2 regions of the Serratia sp. K1WW1 genome follow, and region 2 is predicted to be linked to the other one. Evidence: riboswitches for the same ligand, from Rfam matches in the RefSeq annotation. Region 2 holds a riboswitch; the other holds the start of a gene.
The links. A riboswitch is a leader RNA that binds a small molecule or an ion and turns the genes downstream of it on or off. The one in region 2 is predicted to bind manganese.
Positions count from the first base shown of each region.

Region 1: it holds a riboswitch for manganese, as region 2 does, so the genes downstream of both, mntP (manganese efflux pump MntP) here and ACX9GU_RS13825 (sodium:calcium antiporter) in region 2, are expected to answer to the same signal.

Region 1 covers NZ_CM147697.1:2,420,910-2,430,256, reverse strand. Annotated here, with positions in the region: gene ACX9GU_RS10980 (TerC family protein) at 1-510, opposite strand, end outside; gene manX (PTS mannose transporter subunit IIAB) at 1,097-2,068, shown strand; gene ACX9GU_RS10970 (PTS mannose/fructose/sorbose transporter subunit IIC) at 2,124-2,924, shown strand; gene ACX9GU_RS10965 (PTS mannose transporter subunit IID) at 2,940-3,782, shown strand; gene ACX9GU_RS10960 (DUF986 family protein) at 3,838-4,296, shown strand; yybP-ykoY riboswitch at 4,515-4,695, shown strand; gene mntP (manganese efflux pump MntP) at 4,706-5,272, shown strand; gene rlmA (23S rRNA (guanine(745)-N(1))-methyltransferase) at 5,660-6,475, opposite strand; gene pgeF (peptidoglycan editing factor PgeF) at 6,621-7,334, shown strand; gene cspE (transcription antiterminator/RNA stability regulator CspE) at 7,400-7,609, opposite strand; gene ACX9GU_RS10935 (DUF2627 domain-containing protein) at 7,651-7,767, opposite strand; gene ACX9GU_RS10930 (MBL fold metallo-hydrolase) at 8,516-9,347, opposite strand, start outside.
Region 2 covers NZ_CM147697.1:3,049,666-3,059,012, forward strand. Annotated here, with positions in the region: gene ACX9GU_RS13810 (DUF5682 family protein) at 1-2,317, shown strand, start outside; gene ACX9GU_RS13815 (VWA domain-containing protein) at 2,317-3,441, shown strand; gene ACX9GU_RS13820 (SWIM zinc finger family protein) at 3,438-5,492, shown strand; yybP-ykoY riboswitch at 5,526-5,622, shown strand; gene ACX9GU_RS13825 (sodium:calcium antiporter) at 5,785-6,801, shown strand; gene ACX9GU_RS13830 (heavy metal translocating P-type ATPase) at 6,945-9,347, shown strand, end outside.

The DNA of each region.
Region 1 (9,347 bases), 630 kb from region 2:
CAGCAACATCACCGCCATCGCAATCACTACCGCTGCCATCATGACCGGCAGATCGTTGACCATCCCCACCGCCGTGATCACCGCGTCGAGCGAGAACACCGCATCAAGGATGACAATCTGCACCACCACCGCCCAGAATTTGGCGTAGCCACGGTTGGCACCTTCCTGATGAGTGCTGCCCTCCAGCCGTTCATGCAACTCCATCGTGGCTTTGAACAACAGGAATACCCCACCAAACAGCAGGATCAGGTCGCGGCCAGAGAAAGCGAACTCCCCCACGCTGAACAGCGGTTTGGTCAGCGTCACCATCCACGAAATCACCGACAGCAACCCAAGACGCATCACCAAGGCTAATGAAAGGCCGATAATGCGCGCTTTATCACGCTGCCTGGGCGGTAGTTTGTCGGCAAGAATGGCGATGAATACCAGGTTGTCGATACCCAGCACGATTTCCAAGACCACCAGGGTCAATAACCCGGCCCAAATCGAGGGGTCCATTAATATTTCCATATCAGACTCCAGAAGAAAGACAGGTTGGCAGAGCTGTGCTCAGACGTAGGGAGGCAAACGCAGACGTGGCGTTGGCGATGAAAGAGAGAAAACAGGATGACACTAACAGGAAGCAGCCATAAGGCCGAGCGAACGTTGTGGCGCCAACAGGTGGCGGGTGAAACCTTTTAAAACAGTAACTTCGGTGACAGTCCATAGGGAGGGCTGAGGCCCTTCACTCCTTGGTTATGAAAGAAGAATGCACTCTAACAGGAAATTTTTCGCCAGAAAAGTGGCTTTGTTCAGTTTGCGTCTCATTTTGTAACAGCTTTGCTGTTTAATTCCGCAAACTAACTATTCGGCTTAATCGATCCACTAATAGCAGAGCAATGTCACAAAATTTATTTTTTCACGCACTAAAATAAATGGCGTTAACGGGAATTAACGGCCACAGGTTTTTGAAACTGCGTGATAAATGTTAAGTGTGAGTTTCTTTTTTTCTACCATAATGTATTTGAACCAACGTATCTGAACCGCGGAAGTGACTGCCAGGATGGTGATGAGTCAAGACACGATCCGTGCCTTAAGTTCAACGAGGAGGTAGCGAGTGGCAATAGCTATTATCATCGGCACACACGGGACTGCAGCGGAACAACTGCTGAAAACAGCAGAAATGCTATTGGGTGAGCAAGCCAACGTCGCCTACATAGATTTCGTTCCCGGTGAGAATGCTGAAACGTTAATTGAGAAATACAATGGGAAAATCAGTGAGCTCGATACCAGCGATGGCGTCCTGTTTCTGGTTGATACCTGGGGCGGCAGCCCGTTTAACGCGGCCAGCCGTATCGCAGTAGACAAACCACACTATGAGGTTATCACCGGGGTTAACATTCCCATGCTGGTGGAAACATTCATGGCCCGTGATGACAACCCAAGCTTTGACGAACTGGTCGCGCTGGCGTTGGAAACCGGCCGTGAAGGCGTGAAAGCGCTGAAGAAACCGGTGGAAGAGAGTGTTAAGCCCGTCGCGCCACAAAGTGCCCCTGCTCCAAAAGCCGCTGCGCCCCAAGCGCCTCTCGGCCCCAATGACCATATGAAAATCTGCCTGGCGCGTATTGACGATCGTCTGATCCACGGCCAGGTTGCTACCCGCTGGACCAAAGAGACCAACGTCAGCCGCATCATCGTAGTCAGTGATGAAGTGGCCGCCGACCACGTCCGTAAAACCTTGCTGACTCAGGTTGCTCCCCCAGGCGTTACCGCTCACGTTGTTGACGTGGCAAAGGCGATCCGCGTCTGGAACAACCCGAAATATGCGGGTGAGCGCGTGATGCTGCTGTTCACCAACCCAACCGACGTTTGGCGTCTGGTTGAGGAAGGGGTGAATATCACATCGGTGAATATCGGTGGTATGGCGTTCCGCCAGGGCAAAACCCAGGTGAATAACGCGGTGTCCGTCGATGAGAAAGACATCGAGGCGTTTAAGAAGTTAAACGAACGCGGGATTGAACTTGAAGTCCGTAAGGTCTCTTCCGACAGTCAGCTAAAAATGATGGACCTGATTAACAAACTCAATTAACGACAACGTCGTTAATTTTTTACTCAGAGCTGTTTGGTCATATAGGAGAAGTGCAATGGAGATCACCACTCTTCAGATTGTACTGATATTTATCGTTGCCTGTATCGCCGGGATGGGTTCCGTCCTGGATGAGTTTCAATTCCACCGCCCGTTAGTGGCCTGTACGCTGATTGGCTTCGTTCTCGGTGACATCAAAACCGGTATCATCATCGGCGGTACGCTGGAAATGATCGCACTGGGTTGGATGAACATCGGGGCTGCGGTTGCACCCGATGCGGCGTTAGCGTCGATTATTTCCACCATTCTGGTTATCGCCGGTGGGCAAAACATCGGTGCCGGTATTGCCCTGGCGATCCCACTGGCAGCAGCAGGCCAGGTACTGACCATTATCGTACGTACCATCACCGTGGCCTTCCAGCATGCGGCGGACAAAGCGGCAGAACGGGGTAACCTGAACGGTATTACCGTGATCCACATCGCGGCCCTGTTGGTTCAGGCAATGCGTGTCGCTATTCCTGCGGTGATCGTGGCGGTCTCTGTCGGCACAGCTGGCGTCCATGCCCTGCTTAACTCAATTCCGGAAGTGGTCACAGGCGGTCTAAACATCGCCGGTGGCATGATCGTGGTAGTCGGTTACGCGATGGTCATCAACATGATGCGTGCCGGTTATCTGATGCCATTCTTCTACCTGGGCTTCGTTACCGCAGCCTTCACCAACTTTAACCTGGTCGCACTCGGTGTGATCGGTGTGGTGATGGCGGTGCTCTACATCCAGCTCAGCCCTAAATACAACAAGTCTCAGGTGGTTCAGGCCAACCCTGCCGGTGCCAACGACCTCGATAACGAATTGGACTAGGAATAGGTGAAAGAAATGGTTGATACAACGACTCAAAAGAAACTGACACCTGCCGATATTCGAGGCGTATTCGTACGCTCCAACCTGTTCCAGGGTTCATGGAACTTCGAACGTATGCAGGCGCTAGGTTTTTGTTTCTCCATGGTACCGGTGATCCGTCGCCTGTATCCGGACAACAACGACGAACGCAAGCAGGCAATCAAACGCCATCTTGAGTTCTTCAATACGCAACCGTTCGTCGCAGCGCCAATACTTGGCGTTACCATGGCGATGGAAGAACAGCGTGCCAACGGCGCACCGATCGACGATGCGGCCATCAACGGCATCAAAGTAGGTTTGATGGGGCCACTGGCCGGCGTCGGTGACCCGATATTCTGGGGTACCGTTCGCCCGGTATTTGCCGCATTGGGTGCCGGTATTGCCATGAGTGGCAGCCTGCTCGGCCCGCTGTTGTTCTTCGTGATGTTTAACCTGGTACGCCTGTTGGTTCGTTACTACGGTGTCGCCTACGGTTATCAAAAAGGGGTCGATATCGTTAGCGATATGGGCGGTGGTTTCCTGCAAAAACTGACGGAAGGGGCGTCCATCCTCGGCCTGTTTGTCATGGGGGCCCTGGTTAACAAGTGGACGCACGTGAATATCCCGCTGGTGGTGTCAAAAATTACCGACCAGACCGGGCAAACCCACGTCACCACGGTACAAACCATCCTTGACCAGTTGATGCCTGGCTTGGTACCGCTACTGCTGACCTTCGGCTGTATGTGGCTACTGCGCAAGAAGGTCAACGCGCTGTGGATCATTATCGGCTTCTTCGCCATCGGTATCTTCGGTTACTGGATTGGTCTGTTAGGTCTGTAATAGCAATTGATGGCCGGGGGGCAACCCCCGGTTTTTTTATTTATGGAGTGGTGAGATGTCGCTGACCGATGGCGTAATACTGATTTTTATTCTGCTGATGCTGGCGTATGCGCTGTATGACGAGTTCGGCATGAACCTGCTGAAAGGAAAAACGCTGTTAAAGGTGCAGCTCAAGCGGGGTAACCGCCTGGACTGCCTGATCTTCGTCGGTCTGATCGCCATCCTGATCTACCGCAACCTGGTCGAGCAGGGAGCGCCGATAACTACCTACCTGCTAATTTCCCTGGCGTTGATGGCGGTATATATCTCCTATATCCGCAAGCCCAAAATGTTGTTTAAAACTACGGGCTTCTTCTATGCAAATGCGTTTATTGACTATCGACGCATCAAAGCCATGAATTTATCCGAAGACGGCATTCTGGTTATCGACTTAGAACAGCGCCGGTTATTAATCCAGGTGACGCACTTGGATGACCTGGAAAAAATCTATCATTTTTTCCTTGAAAATAAATGAGTTAAAAACCACCCTCCCCATACTGATTAATTAACAGTGCTTTGTTTGGGTAATTAATCAGCATGGCTGGTGTTTTTTCTGCTTATTATTTCCACACCATTGATGCAACTATCGCCATTACTTCCCTCAACAAACACGCTAATGAAAATAAGTCTCAATTTCACCCAATACCCCGGTGAAATTAAACGTTGTCCGCAGCAAAAATATTATGGTATGGTTGCGCCGTCATTGGGGAGTAGCCGGTTTCTGGGGAGTCATAACCAGAAACGCCCGTATCAACATACTCGTTTCGTCAGCGAAACGTGGTGCGGGCAGCCAGGTAGGTTGGCGAGACCATAGGCACGTAACTCCGTCGTATGGTTGGGGGTGGGTTACGTGTATATGGAGCCACCCGGCCGAGACTATTTCAATGAACCTTTCCGCAACTCTTATCCTGGCTTTTGGCATGTCTATGGACGCGTTTGCCGCGTCGATCGGCAAAGGTGCCACTCTGCATCAACCGCGTTTTCGCGAAGCTATCCGTACCGGTCTGATCTTTGGCATCATTGAAGCCATTACCCCGCTTATCGGCTGGGGTATCGGGCTGTTTGCCAGCCAATACATCATGGAGTGGGACCACTGGGTCGCCTTTAGCCTGCTGTTTATCCTTGGCGCACGCATGATCGTTGAAGGGGTGAAAAACAAGCCGGAAGAAGAGAAAGTCAATCGTCATGGCTTCTGGGTGCTGGTCGCTACGGCCATTGCCACCAGTCTGGATGCGATGGCCATCGGTGTGGGCCTGGCATTCCTGCAGGTTAATATCCTGCATACCGCGATGGCGATAGGTATGGCAACCATGATCATGGCGACGCTGGGGATGATGGTTGGCCGGTTTATCGGCCCGCTGCTGGGCAAGCGCGCAGAAATTCTTGGCGGCGTGGTGCTGATCGGGATTGGCTTTAATATCCTGCTGGAACACTTGGGCTACCTGGCTTAATCCTTGGCTGCGAAGAAGACTCCCTCACCCTAACCCTCTCCCCAAGGAGAGGGAACCGATCGAGTTCGTTGATCTTTCTGCGTAATATCCCAACTTTCTTGCTTTTACACCCTAGTTTCCGAAGCTACACGGGCCAATTACCTCTCCCCAAAGAGCCGATCGAGTTCGTTGATCTTTCGGCGTAATACCTTAACTTTCTTGCTTTTACTCCCTACTTTCCGAAGCTACACGGGCCAATTACCTACTCCAGGCAGCTCCCTCACCTTGGATAAGATGGGTGTTCGAGTTGCTCAGGTGATCTCTTTACCTCCAAAAAAGCAGGGGCTATCAGCTCCCTCTCCCTGTGGGAGAGGGTTGGGGTGAGGGGAAGGTTAACATTGATGCCACTCAGCCCCGGCGGTACAAGCGGATGGCGAAATCCGTCTCGCAGGCAAAGGTGGCCATGTCGAGCAAACCTTGCTGCACCTCCGGTGAAGCGCGCCAGGCAAACGGCGTCATCTGCAACAGATTGGCAGCCTGCTCACCCGGCAGCGCCATCGGATACGCCAATGGCTCGGCCAATTCACAGCTAAAGCCCTCAAGCTGCTCATCATGCTCCGCATGCAATTGAACCTCCTGATAAACCTGCTGTTTTAGCTGATAAAGGTGCCGAGGCCCCGGTGACACTGTCACAACCACCCCACCCGGCTTGACTACCCGCGCCAATTCCTCGGCTTTACAGGGGGCATAGATACGTAACACAGCATCGAGCGACGCGTCAGCAAACGGCAGGCGATGGCTGGAAGCCACACAGAAAGAGACCGCCGGGTAGCGTTTGGCCGCCGAGCGGATAGCCACCTTGGCAACATCCAGGCCATACACCATTACGGTCCGTTCCTGAGACAAGCGTGCCGCCACGGCGGCCGTGTAATAGCCTTCACCACAGCCAATATCCAGCAGTGTCTGCGGCTCAATAGGCAAGGAGCTGGCTAACAGCTCGGCCACCCGCTGTTGCAACGGCTGGTAGTAGCCGCCGTCAAGAAATGCGCGGCGGGCCTGCATCATCTCGGCACTGTCACCCGGCTGTTTAGAACGCTTGTGTTGCACCGGCATTAAGTTGACGTACCCTTCTTTGGCACGGTCGAATTGATGGTTATTTTCGCAACGCCACTGTTGGTTTGCGAAATCAAGCGGTTGGAAGCACAGGGGGCACTGATAAGACATGGATGAGATCCCGAAGAGAGATGGCGCAGGTAGTCTAAAGAAGGCTGGTGTACGATGCAAGGCGGATGCCCATCTGCCACTAGCCAAGTAATCCAAAAGCTGGCTACACTGGATATCTCCTCTCAGCCACAGGCAAAGACGTTCTATGACCGACTATTCCCCGCTGCTCAGCGGCGTTCCTGGCATCGCTCATGGCTTTGGCAATAAAGGTGCCCTGCTGCCAACGCCGTTACAGCCCTTTCGCAATACGCTGCCTGAGAAAAAACAGGTACACGGTACTCGCATAGTCGATATCCATCAGGCGGGCCAGCAATGCGGTGAGGCCGATGGCTTCTTTACCCGTGAGCCAGGGATCCTGATCAGCGTATTAACCGCAGACTGCCTGCCGGTGATTTTCAGCCGTAAAGACGGTAGCGCCATTGCTGCGGTACATGCGGGCTGGCGCGGCCTGCTGGATGGCATTCTGGAGCAGATGGCCAAACGCATCGGCCAGGATGACGATACCGCCAATTGGGTGGCCTCCATCGGCCCCGCTGCGGGCGCTTGCTGCTATCAGGTTAACCAGGAGCTGGTCGAAAAGTTTCAGCAGGCGCTGCCCTTGCCAGCAGAGCTGATCAGCCCGACCCACCGCCATCTGGATCTGGCCGCCATCGCCGTAAACAAGCTCAAAGCCCTGGGATTCGCCGCGGTCGATCACGCAGGCTCTTGCACCATCTGCACGCTCAACAGCGACCCACGGCAGCCCCAGCGCTTTAAATACACCAGCTATCGCCGCAACAGCCATCGCCGCGCACAAGATCCCAACCATCCGGGGATTAAAGGCCGCAATCAGTATTCCGGCATCATCATCACAGGGTGATATTCATCGACGCCAGAAACGAAAAAACCCGCACTAAGGCGGGTTTTTTGTTCAGCTGACGCTGATTAGATTGCAGTAACGTTTACTGCAGATGGGCCTTTCTGGCCATCTTGAATTTCGAACTCAACGTTCTGGCCTTCAGCCAGGGTTTTGAAGCCGTTACCCTGGATTGCAGAGAAGTGTACGAACACGTCTTTGCTGCCGTCAGCCGGGGTGATGAAACCGAAACCTTTAGACTCGTTGAACCACTTAACTTGACCTTTGATCTTTGCCATCTTGAGTATTTCCTTTGGATTGTTTAAACCGCCCGTAGGCGTTACATAGACAAACTAGAGTCGTTACTGCTTGAGGCACTAAGATAAGGATCGGCAGAGAAGCGGTATTCAACGCTAACGTCTTTACTCAGAACTTCTTTACTGAAAATGCCACACATATACAGAACTGTACCTCGTTTTACCCAAGTGCGTTATCACATACTCTGGAATCGTTGGCAAGCCATTTTTAATCACTCATGGACGTGTCGCACATATTTGAAACGGTCAGCCGCAAGAATAGCTTAAATAGGGCAAAAGAGGTTGAAGCCTTGGCTATTTTCTGCTTTGTAAAGAAGCCGCGCTGTACTCCGCGTGGCGCCTCAGTTTTAACAATTCTTTCAACTCGGCAGCGAGCGATTTTGACCACATATAAGCCGCAGGCAGGCCAAAGAACGTAAAAAAATTTGAATCTTTATGGAATTTTATATGCAACTATTGAATATCGATGTTCAGGGGCCAAACGACCAACTGATCCGACCTTTGGCTAGCAAAGCCTGTCATAGCAGGATAGTTATGCTTTGGGCCCCCGCAACAGAACCGTTCACTCGGGCCAAAACGCTCACACAGGCCAGTGCATAATCATGCAGCGAGCCAAATTTTGCACCAAGAATGTGCAAGTGGACGAAATAGCCACCCCGCCCTGCGGGTTTATATCCGTAGCTAAGTTAGTAAGGATAAAAAAAATAATAAAAATACCACCTACCCACTCAGCGGCTATTTCCGCCGAAGATTAACGAAATCGCCAAGGCATTTTTTTTCGCTAATCTTGGCGTGACGGTTTTATCCATTACCCGCCGTAAACCCCGCAAAGCCGCACCACGCCCAGCGCCATCCGATGCAGGGTACGCCGCAACCCCATGATACTCATTAGGAGTTAGGGCTAACCTCCAGATGTTCACCAATCTTCAGCGGATAAAAACTGTGCTGCTCAACCCCTGCCTCGCGAAGTGCCAGGCTGAGTTGCACAGGTGGTTCATCCAACGATTCATCGGCCAATTCAAACACGCCCCAATGGATAGGGATCACTCTGGGTTCGTTCAATTGCTGATACAGCCTCACCGACTGCTGCGGATCCATATGCTGCTCTTGCATGAACCATCTTGGGGCGTAAGCACCAATGGGCAACGCCGCGATATCGAACGGCCCAAGGCGGGTGCCGATATCGACCAACCGTTCGCTGTAACCGCTGTCACCAGAGAAATAAAAACGCAGCGCCGGGTGATGGATCACCCAGCCACACCATAGAGAACGATTACGATCCCACGGTGTACGCATGCTCCAGTGGCGTGCTGGCGTGGCGTAGAACGTCATCTCATCCAGCGTCAGGCTCTCCCACCAATCCAGTTCAACCACCCGTTTGGCCGGGTAATGGCTGAACCAGCGTTTGAGGCCCAGCGGTACAACAAAGGTGGCATTGCGAAAGCGTTTGGTCAGTTCCCTGATGGTTTGACGATCCAGATGGTCGTAGTGATTGTGGGAAATCAGCACCACATCTACCGCTGGCAGCTGTTTTACCGTTAGCGGGGGCGGCGTCTTGCGATGTGGGCCGTAGAAGCTCACAGGTGATGCCCTGGGCGACAGTACCGGATCGATCAGCACGTGCCGGCCCCCCAGGCGCAACAGGAGAGAAGCATGGCCCAACCACCATACACGGTCCTCATCGCCGCTCAGATCGGCGGCTTGCCACCAGTTGGCGATA
Region 2 (9,347 bases):
GAGAATTAACACGCTAAAACCGCGCTACGTGCTGATAGAAGGGCCGATGGACTTCAACTCCCGGCTTGATGAGCTGTTTTTGCCCCATAAGCTGCCGCTGGCTATCTATAGCTATGGCGTGCCGCAACAGCCTGGGCAGGGCGTGCGCAGAGGTTCCTGGTCACCGTTTGCCGAGCATTCTCCAGAGTGGCAGGCTCTGCAACAAGCGCGGGCGAACAAGGCTGAAATACGCTTTATGGATCTGCCGGCCTGGCATGCTGCGTTTGCCGATATTGCCAACCGCTACGCCGATTTAGCCGATGCCGAACAGCAGCAACGGGCAGAGGATTTCGAACAGGCACTGAGCCTGGAGCTGGGCATTCAGGGGCGCGATGCGCTTTGGGATCGGTTATTTGAAGATCAGTGCGATGTGCAGGAGTTGGAGCAACGTCTAAGCCACTATTTCGAACGGTTACGCGGAGATGTTCCCGGCTCGCAGGGCAACCAGGATCGTGAAGCCATGATGGCCCGTTGGATCCGCTGGGCCATGGATCAACAGGACGGGGCCGTGTTAGTGGTGTGTGGCGGCTATCATGCACCCGCCTTGATGAAGCTGTGGCAAAGCCTCCCCAGTGAAGATCATGAGCCTGAACTGCCCGCTATAAGCCAATGTTTTGACGATTGGCAAGGCGACACTCAATACACCACCGGCTCTTATTTGGTGCCGTACAGCTATAAGCGGCTGGATGCTTTTACCGGCTATGCTTCCGGCATGCCGTCACCGGCGTTCCAGCAGTGGGTGTGGGAGTTTGGCTTGGAGCAGGCCGGGCTATACGCTTTCCAACGCATACTTGAACGGCTGCGCAAGCTTAACCTACCGGCGTCGACCGCCGATATGGGCGCGGTTTTTCTACGGGTTCAGGCACTTGCGCGGCTGCGCGGCCACCAGTTGCCGTTACGCAATGACTGGCTGGATGCCATGGCCGGTTCGCTGGTGAAAGAGGCGATGGATGTCCCGCTGCCGTGGACCTATCGCGGTCCTTTACGGCCAGGAACCGAGCCCATCCTGGTACAAATGATGGCGGTATTGGCCGGGGAGTCTCACGGTAAATTGGCGGCCAATACGCCACGTCCGCCGCTGTTGATTTCGCTGGAGCTCGAACTTGAACGGTTGGCGATTACGATCCCCTCGGAGGTCAAACTCGACCTGCTTAAACCTGAAGATCGCCAGCGCAGCAGAGCCCTACATCAGTTATCGCTATTGGCGATCCCGGGCATCCACTGCCTGAAGGGCGTAGGGCAAGCCATGTCGGGTGAAATGAGCGAACACTGGCAGCTTCGTGCGCCGCTTGAGCAGGTTGCTGCGCTGATTGAGGCGGCCTCCTACGGTGCTACGCTTGCCGATGCCGCACTGGCCAAGCTGGAAGAAGCCTTGCTGGAGCTGCACGGTAGCCAGGGGATGGTGGTGGCGCTGGTTAAATTACTGAATCAGGCGGCGTTGGCCGGGCTGGCGGATTTCAGCAGCCGGGTAGTAGAACAGCTCACTGCGGCTGTGAGCCAGGAAGGGAGCTTTGAGGACCTCGGCTTCGCGCTGGAAGCGGCCCACACGCTGTATCGCCACGGTGAAAGCGTAGGGATGCAAGGATCAGCGATCTTGTTGACGGTGATCCAGATAACCTTCGACCGCGCACTATGGCTATGTGAAAGCTATGGCAGCGTGAACCCCGCCGACAGTCATCGGCACATTGCGGCATTTCAGGCGATCCGCTTGGTGACGCGGGATCTGCTCGCGCTGCCTGATGCCGACCGCAATACGTTATTTCCCGCGCTGGAAGCCGATCGCGCGCTCACCGTTTGGCAAAGAAAAGCCGCGTCTACCGATGCCGATCCGTTAAGCCGTGGTGCGGCATTGGGCGCATTACTCAGCCTGAATGACACCCAGCCTGATACCACATCACCGATCGCACAACCACTAGCGCTGCTGGCCACCCTGGCAGCCAATAAAATGGGCGATGCGCTCAGCGGATTGATTGCGTTGGCGCGCCACCAGTTGACCCAGGATTTAACCTTTGTTGACGGCCTGAACCAGTTGGTTACCGCACTGGACGACGAAGACTTCCTGCTGGCCTTACCCGCGATGCGTGGGGCATTTGCCTGGCTGCCACCAAGGGAGCGCGGTGAGTTTGCCCGCCAGATACTTGAGCTGCATCAGGCGGGGCATTTGCCGGTTTCGTCGTTAAATCGCGAAATTACTGCCGCAACGCCGCAAGAGATTGCTGCAATGCAACAGGCCGAAAAGCGGGCACTGGAAATCCTTGGCCAATGGGGGCTGGTGTAATGGCAAATCAATTAACTCCAGAGTTACAGCGTTGGCGCTTGCTGTTAGGCGAAGCCGCCGAAGCCTCGCTGGGTGAATTAGACGATCACTATCGCTCAGTTGATAGCGCCCTGGAATGGCTGTATGGCCGGGATCCGGAACGTTTGGCCCGCGGTGAGCGCGGAGCCAGCCTGGGTAAGTCCAACCTGACTACGCCTGAGTGGATTAATGAAATTCATCAGCTGTTCCCGAAAGAAGTGATCGAACGGCTGGAGGTGGACGCGGTTGAGCGCTACGGCATTGACGATGTGGTCACCAATCTTGACGTGCTGGAACGTATTGAACCCTCGGAAGCGTTACTGAAAGCGGTGTTACATACCAAACACTTGATGAACCCGCAGGTGTTGGCCGCCGCACGCCGATTGGTGGCGGAAGTGGTACGGCGGATCATGGAACGCCTGGCGCGTGACGTACGTCAGTCGTTTTCCGGCAGCCGCGACCGGCGCCGTCCCTCGCAGGTCAAGGTGGCGCGTAACTTTGATTTTAAACGCACCGTTGCCGAAAACCTGCACCGCTGGAGTCCGCAGCACGGCAAGCTGTTTATCGAAACCCCAGCGTTTATGAGCCGCGTTAAACGCCATAGTGAACGTTGGGACATCATCCTGCTGGTAGACCAGAGTGGCTCGATGGTGGATTCTGTGATCCATGCCGCAGTGATGGCAGCCTGCCTGTGGAATTTACCGGGCATGCAAACCCGGCTGGTCGCCTTTGATACCGCCGTGGTGGACTTGACCGCAGACGTCAGCGATCCGGTCGAACTACTGATGAAGGTGCAGCTAGGTGGCGGCACCGATATTGCCAAAGCGGTGGGCTATGCCCAGTCCTGCATCACCAATCCCCAGCGTACGATCGTGGTGGTGCTGAGCGATTTCTTTGAGGGCGGCAGCGAAAGCGAGCTGATACGGCGGGTGCGCACCTGCATTCAGGCCGGAGCCAAAGTGCTGGGGCTGGCAGCGTTAGATCATCAGGCCAACCCACAATACGATCGTGATATGGCTAACCGACTGGTCGCGGTCGGCGCGCAGATTGGCGCCATGACGCCCGGCGAACTGGCGGCCTGGCTGGCTGAAAAGGTACAAGGATGACTAAACGTTCCGATTTACTCGAACTCACGCCGGAAGCCCTGATGGTGTTAAGCAACGCGGGCTTCGTCAAGCGCGCGCAGAAAGAGGTCGCCGAAGGAAAACTGCCTGAACTGACAGAGCGTGACGACGGCTGTATTGAGGCCAAGTTCGGCGACGGTAACCAAGTCACTTTTCCGCCTGGCAAAACCTTGCGGGATGCGACCTGTAGCTGCCCGGCCAGCAGCATCTGCCGCCATCGGGTCACGCTGGTCCTGGCCTATCAGGCGTTACATGCTACTGGAGTGCCCCCAGAAGCTGACGATGCTCAGCCGCAAGAACCTGCACCGGGTTGGTCACCGGTCAGATTTAGTGAACAGCTTAGTGATGTCCCGCTCTCGGTCATTAGCCGGGCTAAAAAGCTGATCCAGGGCAGCATAGTGGTGCAATTGAGCAAAGGCAGCGGGGCGCAAGCGACTCCTTCTGCGCGTTTACCGATGTGTGACGTGCGATTTTTCTCCCGCAACAGCCTGGCCCATGCACGCTGTGACTGTATTCAAGAGACGATTTGCGAACATATTGTGATGGCGGTCTGGGGTTTTGAACAGGCCGAGATCAGCCAGCCAGACTTTGAGCAGTTAACGCTGCAAATCCGTTTGCCCGACGGTGAACAGGCGCAGGCAAACGCCTTATTCGACCAGTCAGAAGCGGTGCTATTACAAACGTCATTGGATAAATTGCTGCTCAAACTGTGGTCGGACGGCAGCAGCCAGCCAGAGACGGCCATCAAACCGCTGATGGCGGAAGTGAGTCGCCATGCCCAGCAGCTTCAGTGGCGCTGGGTTAGCGAAAGCCTGGCGGATATTCAGCAAGAGATGGCCGATCAGCATAATCGTTCAAGCCGCTATCATCCGGTCGAATTTTTGCAGCGCATCAGCGGGCTTTCGGCCCGGTTAGTCGCGGCCAGGTGCATGGATCAACAGGCGCAGCAGCAGAACTTACCACGCCTTCCTGCGGCTGAAATTCTTGGCCTGGGCGTCAAAGGTGAGATCCAACTGGAACATCTGAAACTGGTATCACTCGGCGCGCGTTATTGGGCCGACGAGCAGCAGGAAGGGGTGGATCTGATCTACACCGACCCGGACTCCCAAGCGCTGATGGTCATTGAACGTCAGTGGCCTAAAAATAGCGATCCACAAGACGTGGCGACGCCGATAGGCAGCCGCAGGATTGCCGGCCACCCGGTAAAAAAACTGGCGGCCTGCCAGGTGATCACCAATGCCGCCAAGCGCCGGGCAAACGGGGCGTTAGACATTGCCAGCGGTAAGCAATATACCAGCGTGTTGCCGCTCTCTGCCCGTGCGTGGGAGCTGTTGGGGGAACCGCTCAGGCAGCCTGATGCGGCAGCGTTGAAACGTCATCTCCAGCTGGCATTGCCGGACTTTGTACGCCCCAGACAGCCGATCGAACAGTTGCATATCTTACCGGTTAGCGAAGTGCTCGACTGGTGCTGGGACCCGGCATTACAGTGCTTGCAGATTGATATCTTAAGCGGAGAGGATCGTGATGATAATTTTGTGACAGTGTCACTAGATTACGATAGTGCCGCCCCTCAGGCTATCGAGGTATTGGCCAGGGCAATGCTCACGCCAGCAACCCCGCCACGGTTGATTTCAGGCAGGGTGAAGATCGAGTCAGGCAAGCTGTTTATCGAGCCGTTGGCCGTAGCCAGTGACACCCAGATATTCTCGCTGTGTGCCGATGAGGCTGAACCTTTCCCGATGGAGCGCCAGGCCGATCTGCAACAGCGTTCAGGTATGCAGCAAGCGTTGGCAGACACCGAAACGTTGCTGGCTCAGTGGTTACAGCAGGGGATCCGGCATCAAGGGGGGCGTGGAATTGAACGGGTGGAAATGTTGGCCGAGGCGCTAAATGGTCATGGCCTGGTGCAGTTGTCTGCATGGTTAAACGAGTTACCCGAGCGTATTCGCTCCAATAACCACACAGAATTAGTCCAGCGGTTGATGATGATTTATCAAACGCTGCGCCTGGTGAAAGACAGGCAGAGTAATTGACTTTGACAGCGCCATGACAGTTCGACTAAGCTTGCCCCACTCATTTGGGGAGTAGCCTTCCTTCATCATGAAGGAGGATGTGTCAACATACTCAGCAAGTTGCTGTGGCACATCCGTCGATCAGATTGGCGAGACCATAGGGGTAATATTTCTTTTGGATTGGACGAGGAATATTACACCATGGTTTGCAACGTCCAGTCGGTATTTCCATAATGACCCTTTTTTCTGCTTTAATTTCACATAGCCTCGGCCAAAAAACTGCCCAAAAGCCTTACGAATTGAGGGCTAAAGGATGACGCTGTCATTTTTCCAGCTCGCGATATCCTTAATCATCATATTGATTGCCTCTGAAATTTTCACCAATGCCCTGGAACACCTTGGCGAAAGGTTGAAGATCTCTGAAGGGGTAACCGGTTCGCTTTTTGCCGCTATTGGCACCGCCTTACCGGAAACCATGGTACCCATTTTGGCTCTGGTTGCCGGCACGTCGGCGGCTAATGTTAACGAAGAGATTGGCGTGGGGGCGATATTGGGCGCGCCGCTGATGCTGTCTACGCTGTCGATCTTTTTGATGGCGCTGGCCGTGGTAAGACGGCGGGGCATTAACGGGTCTATCACCCCAGAGCCCACCGGGTTTATACGGGATACGCATTACTTCCTGCTGGCTTTTGTGTTAGCCGCAATCGCCTTGTTCATTCCTGTGGAGATGAAGATCGCCAGAATGGGCGTCAGCGTTTTGTTAGTCTTGCTTTATGTCACCTATATTGTAAAAACCTTACACGCGTCGAAAAAATTAGTGGCTGAAGGCAATGGAACCGCGGCAGATAACGTCATGTTCTTATCCCGAGTGGGGTTGCCCACCACGCTATTTACCATCATCCTGCAAACCATAATGGGTTTGGGCGTATTGGTGGCGGGGGCTTTAGGTTTTATAGACGGTGTGGCCGCAGTATCGGAAAAGCTTGGCATCTCGGTGTTGCTGCTGTCATTGATTATCATTCCTATCGCTACCGAATTGCCAGAGAAGGTGAACAGCATTCTATGGATACGCAAAGGGAAGGATACTCTGGCATTAGGCAATATTACCGGCGCAATGGTTTTCCAAGGCACCATATTACCCGCCATCGGGATATTATTGACGCCATGGCAACCCCGGCATGAAGTGTTGATTGGGGTGTTTATTACGCTTTCATCGGCATATTGGCTATGGATCAATGCCAGAAACAAAAAGCTGAAAGTGTGGATGTTATTTATTAATGGGGCTTTCTATTTCGCTTATATTATCGCCTCAATCTCATTTAGCGGCTAAATAATTACCGTCCCTGCAATCCGATGTAGGTCAAAGCGATAACCCTACTCACTCCCCCACAGAACTGATTGCTAACAGGCCTTGACCTTCCCCTGGTGGGAAGGTTTAAGCTTTTGTTACCGATACTTCCCAGGAGTAGAACCATGGCTTCCGCTTCCGTCCCATCAGGTTCCAATCAAGCGGCTCGTCTGAGCCTGCCGGTCGAAGGAATGACCTGTGCATCGTGCGTTGGCCGTGTCGAACGCGCACTAAAAGCCGTTCCCGGCGTGCAAACGGCCACGGTCAATCTTGCCACCGAGCGGGCAGATGTCACCTTTAGCGGCGTGGCCGATCCACAAGCGGCCGTTAGTGCCATCGAGAGCGCCGGCTACGCCGTCCGTGAAGAGACTACCGAGCTGGCGATCGAAGAGATGACCTGCGCATCCTGCGTCGGCCGGGTTGAAAAAGCGCTAACACAACTTCCAGGCGTCCTCTCAGCCAGCGTCAACCTGGCGACCGAGCGTGCGCGGGTACGGCACCTCGCCGGGGTTGTCTCCACCGCTGATCTTGAAGCGGCGGTTGTGCAGGCGGGTTACAAGGCCCGTCGGTTGTCTGCCGAAACGGCGAATGTAAACGATCAGGATACCGAACGCCGCGAGAATGAAGCGCGCGGCTTACGCCGCTCTTTGCTGATTGCGGGCATTCTCACTTTGCCGGTCTTTATCCTTGAGATGGGCTCACACCTTATTCCCCCGATGCACCATTGGGTGCAGGGCGTTTTGGGTGAACAGGCGAGCTGGTATATACAGTTTGTACTCGCCACCCTGGTGCTGTTCGGCCCGGGCCTGCGCTTTTTCCGCAAAGGTATCCCGGCGTTGTTGCGCGGGGCTCCCGATATGAACTCACTGGTGTCGGTAGGTACGGCAGCGGCCTACGGCTATTCGGTGGTGGCGACTTTCATTCCCGAGGTGCTGCCGCAGGGAACCGCTAACGTCTACTTCGAAGCCGCCGCGGTCATCGTGACCTTGATCCTGCTTGGGCGCACGTTGGAGGCTCGTGCCAAGGGGCGAACGTCGCAGGCCATCAAACGGCTGGTCGGGCTTCAGGCCAAGACGGCGCGCGTTGAACGTAACGGCGATACCGTTGAGATCCCGCTCGATCAGGTGACCACCGGTGACGTGGTGTTCGTGCGTCCAGGGGAGAAGATCCCAGTCGATGGCGAGGTCGTTGAGGGGGCATCTTATGTGGATGAGAGCATGATCACCGGCGAACCGTTGCCCGTATCGAAGGGCGTAGGCGCTGCCGTTGTGGGTGGCACCATCAACAAGACCGGTGCTTTCAGCTTCCGCGTCACCAAGGTCGGGGCCAATACGGTGCTGGCGCAAATCATCCGTCTGGTTGAGGAAGCGCAGGGCTCCAAGCTGCCGATCCAGGCGCTGGTCGATAAGGTGACCATGTGGTTCGTACCGGCAGTGATGGCCGCCGCCGTGCTGACCTTCCTGGTTTGGCTGATCTTTGGCCCGGAACCGGCGCTGACCTTTGCGTTGGTGAATGCGGTTGCGGTGCTGATTATCGCTTGCCCATGTGCCATGGGGCTGGCCACGCCGACGTCAATTATGGTCGGTACCGGGCGTGCTGCTGAACTTGGCGTGTTGTTCCGTAAAGGGGAAGCCTTGCAGGCGCTGCGTGACGTGAGCGTTATCGCCCTCGACAAGACCGGCACCTTGACCAAAGGACGCCCAGAACTCACCGATCTGGTTCCCGCCAAGGGTTTTGAGTACAGCGAAGTGCTGGCTCTGGTTGCGGCGGTCGAAACCCGCTCTGAGCACCCGATCGCCGAAGCGATTGTGCTGGCCGCCAAACAGCAAGGCATCACGCTGGCCCCCGTTGAAGGCTTCGACTCCGTGCCGGGCTTTGGCGTAACGGCCAAGGTAGATGGCAGGGTGGTTTCAGTTGGTGCAGATCGGTTCATGACGCAGCTTGGTCTTGATGTAGCGAGCTTCAAATCTGCCGCCCAGCGCCTGGGTGAACAGGGTAAGAGCCCGCTCTATGCCGCTATCGATGGTCGCTTGGCGGCGGTGATTGCGGTTGCCGATCCGATCAAGGAAACCACGCCAGAGGCTATTAAGGCGCTGCACGCGTTGGGCCTCAAAGTGGCGATGATTACCGGAGATAATGCGGCAACGGCGGCGGCGATCGCCAAACAGCTGGGTATTGATGAAGTTGCGGCAGAGGTGTTGCCCGACGGCAAGGTTGCAGCGCTGAAAAAGTTCCGGGTCAATGGAGCGCGAGTGGCCTTTGTGGGGGACGGCATCAACGACGCGCCGGCGTTGGCGGAAGCGGACGTTGGGCTGGCTATCGGTACCGGTACGGATGTGGCTATCGAGGCGGCCGATGTGGTGCTGATGTCTGGCGACCTGCGCGGAGTGCCGAACGCTATCGCGCTTAGCCAGGCGACGATCCGCAACATCAAACAGAACCTGTTCTGGGCTTTTGCCTACAACGCGGTGCTGATCCCGGTGGCGGCGGGCGCGCTTTATCCGTTGAACGGTACTTTGCTTTCGCCG